Regions from separate parts of the Brachymonas sp. J145 genome, predicted to be linked through region 1. Evidence: predicted binding sites of a transcription regulator. Region 1 holds the regulator's gene; each other region holds the start of a gene.

What was found. The regulator HrcA, encoded in region 1, represses chaperone genes, less so after heat shock. The targets are predictions, from matches to a motif close to TTAGCACTCNNNNNNNNNGAGTGCTAA.
Region 2: the regulator HrcA is predicted to act here: its motif matches at 1,261-1,287, upstream of rpoH (RNA polymerase sigma factor RpoH).
Region 3: the regulator HrcA is predicted to act here: its motif matches at 1,037-1,063, upstream of groES (co-chaperone GroES).

Annotation. Positions count from the first base shown of each region.
Region 1 is NZ_JAZDCI010000003.1:125,692-127,959, forward strand. Features, by position in the region: gene V1261_RS04515 (NAD kinase) at 1-455, opposite strand, end outside; gene hrcA (heat-inducible transcriptional repressor HrcA) at 487-1,506, shown strand; gene V1261_RS04525 (MFS transporter) at 1,666-2,268, shown strand, end outside.
Region 2 is NZ_JAZDCI010000002.1:200,140-202,407, forward strand. Features, by position in the region: gene ftsY (signal recognition particle-docking protein FtsY) at 1-1,147, shown strand, start outside; gene rpoH (RNA polymerase sigma factor RpoH) at 1,426-2,268, shown strand, end outside.
Region 3 is NZ_JAZDCI010000016.1:14,953-17,220, reverse strand. Features, by position in the region: gene groL (chaperonin GroEL) at 1-572, opposite strand, end outside; gene groES (co-chaperone GroES) at 630-920, opposite strand; gene V1261_RS11365 (C40 family peptidase) at 1,136-1,747, opposite strand; gene V1261_RS11360 (ferredoxin reductase family protein) at 1,894-2,268, shown strand, end outside.

The DNA of each region.
Region 1 (2,268 bases):
AACACCACTTCGCCTTCGCGCATGACGCGGCCCTGGATCATGGCGCGCCGGTCTTCCTGGTATTCGCCGCGCAGCATGGGCGGAATCGTCTCGTTGATGCGTGTGAGTGAAATGTCGGTGATGAAGCCGAGACGGCCCTGGTTGATACCGATCAGCGGCACCTTGCTCGGGGCCAGCTGTCGCGCGGCGGCCAGCATGGTACCGTCACCGCCCACCACTACCGCCAGGTCACAGTGGCGGCCGATCTGGTCCAGCGCCAGGGTCGGAAACATGTCACCCAAACCACTACGTTCGGCGGTGGCAGCTTCTACCGATACCTGACAGCCATGGGCCAGCAGGCAGCCAATGACAGAGCGCAGCACCGCCTGTGGCGTCCCCTCGGAAGGGGAGGCTTGCGGACTGGGCGCCTGCAGGTATTTGCCGACAACGGCAACGTGGTGAAACTGTTTCTTCATGATTGGAATTAAACCATTAAAATGACATCCCATGCTGGATGAACGCGCGAAATTGCTCCTCAAAACCCTGGTCGACCGCTACCTGGCAGACGGTCAGCCGGTTGGTTCCCGCACCCTGTCGCAGGCCTCGGGGCTGGAGCTGTCGGCCGCCACCATCCGCAACGTCATGGCTGACCTGGAAGGCCTGGGCCTGATCGCCAGCCCGCATACCTCGGCCGGGCGTATTCCCACCAGCCGTGGCCTGCGCCTGTTCGTGGACACCATGCTGACGGTGCAGCCACGCGAGCTGCAAGATATTGCGCCGCAGCTGGCGCTGGCGCCCGAACAGCCCAAGAAAGTGATTGCCAGCGCGGCCAACATGCTGTCCAGCCTGTCGCAATTCGTTGGCGTGGTGATGAGCCCGCGTCGCGGCTCGGTGTTCCGCCATATTGAATTCCTGCGCCTGTCCGAAAAACGCATCCTGGTGATCATCGTCTCGCCCGATGGCGATGTGCAGAACCGCGTGCTGTTCACCGAAACCGACTTTGACCAGAGCCAGCTGGTCGAGGCTTCCAACTACCTGAACGCGCATTACAGCGGCATGGCGATGGAGCAGGTCTGGGCGCGCCTCAAGACCGAAGTCGAAAGTCTGCGTGGCGAAATTGCCGGCCTGATGCAGGCGGCGATCCAGGCCAGCACCGAGGCCATGCAATCGGCTGCGGAGCAGGACGTGGTGATTGCCGGCGAACGCAACCTGCTGTCGGTCAGCGATTTTTCCTCCGACATGTCGCAGCTGCGTCGTGCCTTTGACTTGTTCGAGCAAAAGACGCTGCTGATGCGGCTGCTGGATGAATCGAGCCAGGCCGAGGGCGTGCATATCTATATCGGCGGCGAAAGCCAGGTCGTGCCGGTCGAGGAATTGTCGGTGGTGACGGCGCCGTACCATGTGGATGGGCAGGTGGTTGGCACGCTGGGCGTGATTGGCCCGATCCGCATGCCGTATGCGCGCATGGTCGAGGTGGTGGACATCACCGCGCGCCTGCTGGGCAATGCACTGAGCCCGCGCAGCTGAAACGCAGCATTTTTTCTGTCAAAACCGGATGGTGCGATGCAGAATAGGGCCTGCAGCGGGTGATTTCTTGCGCCAGATCAAGAAATCCTGCATTTTGCCCGCTGCAATAAATGGTTGAAATTTACAATCATATAAGCGCAATACGAACAAGGAAATCCGATGGCGACTTCCACCCCTTCCCGGACGGGCCCTGCACGCGGCTTCAGCCGCTGGCATTGGCGCATCATGCTGGGGGGCTGCCTGGTCATGATGGGTGGTTCCATCGTCTTGTCGGGACTGTCCTTCATTCACCCCTACGTGATCCAGGAGCTGTTCCCGCAGCGCAACGGTGCCTTTCTCTGGTACTACACCTTCACGCTGCTCTCCATCGTGCTGTCGATGATGCTGCTGGGCAGGACGCTGTTCCCGAAGCTCGGTGCCAAGCGCATGATGTACTTGGGTACCAGCCTGGTGACCGTGGGCATGGTGCTGTTTGCCTCCAGCACGGAAGTGTGGCACTTTTATCTGGCGGGCATCGTGCTGGGCACCGGCTATGGCCTGAGCTTTCATCTGGTGCCCATCATCTGGGTCAACAACTGGTTTGTCGGCGGCAAGGGCACGGCGATTGGCATCGTGATGGGCGGTACCGGCGTGGGTGGCATGCTGTGGTCGCTGCTGGTGCCCATGGTCTCGTCCAGTGCCGGCTGGCGTGCAGCCATGCTGCTGGCCGCAGTCATCGTGTTCGTGATTCCGGTGCTGGCGACCTGGCTGCTGATGCGCGAT
Region 2 (2,268 bases), on a different contig from region 1:
CGAGACGCCTGCTGGCGAAACGGCAGCCGCCGAACTGCCGCCCATCGACGAGGAAGAGCTGGAGCGCGCCGCCATGGAAGCGGCCACCGAGCATGAGCTGCCGCCGGAAATCATCGAGCCGGTGCCGCCGGTCGTCGCGCCCGTGGCTGCTGTTCCTGCACCTATGGACAGCCCGGCCGAGGCCATCGCCAGCGACAGCTACGCCCTGTCCGCCCCGCCCCAGGAGCGGCCCGAGTCGCTGGATCCGGATCGTGCCGGCTGGTACAGCCGCCTGAAGACTGGCCTGCGCCGCACCGGCAGCAATATCAGCACCGTATTCACCGGCACCCGCATCGACGACGAACTGTACGAAGACCTGGAAGCTGCACTGCTGATGGCCGATGCCGGCGTGCAAGCCACCGAATTCCTGCTGGAAGACCTGAAGCAGCGCGTCAAGAACGCGCGCGCCAGCGATCCGGCCCAGGTCAAGGCGCTGCTGGTCGATGCGGTTGCCGACCTGCTGGCACCCCTGCAGAAGCCGCTGGTGATCGGCGAGCACACGCCGACCGTGATCATGGTCGCCGGTGTCAACGGCGCCGGCAAGACGACCTCTATCGGCAAGCTGACCAAGCACCTGAGCGACCACCAGCAGCAAGTGCTGCTGGCGGCTGCCGACACCTTCCGTGCCGCCGCGCGCGAGCAGCTGGCAATCTGGGCCGACCGCAACACGGTGGAAATCGTCAGCAGCTCCGGTGGCGATCCGGCCGCGCTCAGCTTTGACGCCGTGGCCGCCGGCCGCGCGCGCGAGAAGGACGTGGTGCTGGTCGATACCGCCGGTCGTCTGCCGACCCAGCTGCACCTGATGGACGAGCTGAAGAAGATCCGCCGCACCATCACCAAGGCCTATGTCACCGCGCCGCACGAGGTGCTGCTGGTGATTGACGGCAATACCGGCCAGAACGCGCTGGCCCAAGTCAAGGCGTTTGACGAGGCACTGGAACTTACCGGCCTGATCGTGACCAAACTGGATGGCACGGCCAAGGGTGGCGTGCTCTGCGCCATCGCCCGCGAAAAGCCGGTACCGGTCTACTTCGTCGGCGTCGGCGAAAAGCTGGAAGACCTGCAGACCTTCAACGCGCGCGAATTTGCCCAGGCACTGCTGGGCTGATCCGCCCCTGTCCTACACGCCGTCCCCGCCCTGCTTTCCATAATGGACATCAGGGCGGCCTGCCAGCGGGCAGACGGCAATCCTTCGGTTTGTTACGTCTTTCACGCCCTGACTTAGCACTCGTAACGTCAGAGTGCTAATATTTGAGGAACGAACGGAACATTCCTTCCAGGAATGACTCCAACCCTTAAAGGAGTAAACGATACGTGGCAGACAACGCTGTGGTTTCCAACAAGACTGACCTGGCCCTGGCCCCCAACTGGTCGGCCGTGGCCACCATGCCCCCGCTGGGCAATCTTGACGCCTATATTTCTGCGGTCAACCGCATGCCCATGCTCACCTCCGAGCAGGAGCAGGATTACGCCAAAAAACTCAAGGAAAACAATGACCTGGACGCTGCCGGCCGCCTGATCATGTCGCACCTGCGACTGGTGGTTGCCGTGTCGCGCCAGTACCTGGGCTACGGCCTGCCGCATGGCGACCTGATCCAGGAAGGCAACGTCGGCCTGATGAAGGCGGTACGCCGCTTTGACCCGTCGCAGGGCGTGCGTCTGGTCAGCTACGCCATGCACTGGATCAAGGCCGAGATCCACGAGTACATCCTGAAGAACTGGCGCATGGTCAAGGTGGCCACCACCAAGGCGCAGCGCAAGCTGTTCTTCAACCTGCGCAGCAAGAAGCAGGGCTTCCGCGCCGCCGCTGACCTGGACGACGTGATGGCGCATCGCGACGGTCTGACCGAGCAGGAAATCGACATCATCGCGCAAGACCTGAACGTCAAGCGCGAAGAAGTGATGGAGATGGAAACGCGCATGTCTGGCGGTGACGTGCTGCTGGATCCGGCTCCGTCCGATGACGGCGAGCAGGCCTTTGGCCCGATCGCCTACCTGTCCGACGCCAGCCACGAGCCGACCGCCATGCTGGAAGCGCGCCAGCGCGACACCATGGCCACCGACGGCATCGCCGCCGCGCTCGATACGCTGGATGCGCGCAGCCGCCGCATCGTCGAGCAACGCTGGCTCAATGTCAACGACGACGGCTCCGGCGGCATGACGCTGCACGAGCTGGCCGCCGAGTACGGTGTCAGCGCCGAGCGCATCCGCCAGATCGAATCGGCCGCG
Region 3 (2,268 bases), on a different contig from region 1:
TCGACGACGTCCAGCTCGTTCTGCAGGGACTTGCCGTCTTCCACGGTGATCACGCCTTCCTTGCCAACCTTGTCCATGGCTTCAGCGATGATCTGGCCGATGGATTCGTCGGAGTTGGCGGAAATGGAACCGACCTGGGCGATTTCCTTGGAGGTGGTGGTGGGCTTGGAAGCGCCCTTCAGCTGCTCGACCAGGGCGGCAACGGCCTTGTCGATACCGCGCTTCAGGTCCATCGGGTTCATGCCGGCGGCCACGTACTTCATGCCTTCGCGCACGATGGCCTGGGCCAGCACGGTGGCGGTGGTGGTACCGTCACCAGCGTTGTCGGAGGTCTTGGAAGCGACTTCCTTGACCATTTGCGCGCCCATGTTCTGCAGCTTGTCCTTCAGCTCGATTTCCTTGGCCACGGACACGCCGTCCTTGGTCACGGTGGGGGCGCCGAAGGAGCGCTCCAGCACCACGTTGCGACCCTTCGGGCCCAGGGTGGTCTTGACCGCGTTGGCCAGGATGTTCACGCCTTCAACCATGCGGGCGCGTGCGTCATTGCCAAATACTACGTCTTTAGCTGCCATGTGAATTTCTCCAGTGTTCTTTGTCTTGAATGAATGTTCAGAAGGGGATGGAAACGATTACTGCTCGACGACGGCGAACAGGTCGTCTTCCTTCATGACCAGCAGTTCTTCGCCGTTCAGCTTCACGGTCTGGCCACTGTACTTGCCGAACAGGACGCGGTCGCCCACTTTCACGGACAGGGCCTTGACTTCGCCCTTGTCGTTGCTCTTGCCCGGGCCCACGGCCAGCACTTCACCCTGGTCGGGCTTCTCGGCGGCGTTGTCGGGGATGACGATGCCGGAGGCAGTCTTGGTTTCGTTTTCCAGACGCTTGACGATCACGCGATCGGCGATGGGACGCAGTTTCATGAGGATCTCCTTTGAGAACTGGTTGAGTTCAGATTGAAAAATGGGCACTGGCACCTGTGGAAGGTGCCAGTGGAATGCCTGAGGCAGACCAGCCGCGAGGCTGGCACAGGGCGTTGTTAGCACTCTGCCCTGATGAGTGCTAATGATAAGGGTGTCCGGCAGGATTTCAAGAGCCGAGCGGCAAATTCCTGTTGCGCCGCAGGATTTGGCCGGTTTCAGGCGCGCTGGAACACGCTGCGTGCGCCGTCAAAACGCGGTGCGAAATAGCGGTTGTAGAGGCTGTCGGTGCGCACCGTGCCGCCGGTGGACGGCGCGTGCACGAACTGGTGGTTGCCGATATGGATGCCCATGTGCGAGAACGAGGCACCGCTGGTATTGAAGAACAGCAGGTCGCCGCGCTGTAGCCGCGACAGCTCCAGCGGCGTGCTGCCTTCGGCCCACTGGCGCGTGCTACGCGGCAGGCGCTGGCCACCGATGCTGTTGAACACGTATTGCACCAGCCCGCTGCAGTCAAAGCCGCCTTCCGGCGTATTGCCGCCGTAGCGGTAGGGCGTGTTGACCGTCATCAGGGCGCTGGCGACGGCGGCTTCGCGCAGGCGCGGATCGAGCAGGACCGGCCGGCTGGCTGCCAGTTGCGGGTAGCGCGTGCGCAACTGGCCGCCTGTAGGGGCGGGGGCAGGGCGGCGCGCCTGTCGGCTGCCTGTCCTGGGGCTGGAGCCACAGCCGGCCAGCAGCGCAGTGGCGGCCAGCAGGGGCAGCAGCGCCATGGCCTGGCGGCGCAGCGGATCGGGATCGGCAATGTCTGTGGCTCTGGTGCAAGAATGCATGGCAAGTTCCTGATTTTCAAGCAATTTACCACTGCTGGCAGATGCCGTCCAGTGCCCTGTATCCTACCAAGGTAGTACTGTTCCATCAGTCAGTCTTAAGATTCGGCGGCTACCATGGAAATATCTCTAATGAAAGTGAGGTTTCCATGCGCAGAATACGGGCCGCCCTGTGGGGCATCTTGCTGGGTCTGACAGGGCTGTGGCTGATGGCCGATTCCCTGTGGCCGCAGCCATTTGGCTATTTCCCGTTCCGCAACGTCTTCGTGCAGTACAGCGGTGTGCTGGCCATGGGCAGCATGGCCTTGTGCATGTGGCTGGCGCTGCGTCCGGCCTGGCTGGAATCGGCGCTGGATGGCCTGGACAAGATGTACCGCCTGCACAAGTGGCTGGGTATTGCTGCGCTGGTGACCAGCGTGCTGCACTGGTGGTGGGCCAAGGGCACCAAGTGGATGGTCGGCTGGGGCTGGCTGGAGCGGCCGGCCGGGGGCAGCGGTAGCGGCCCGGGCGGGCCATTGCAAGGG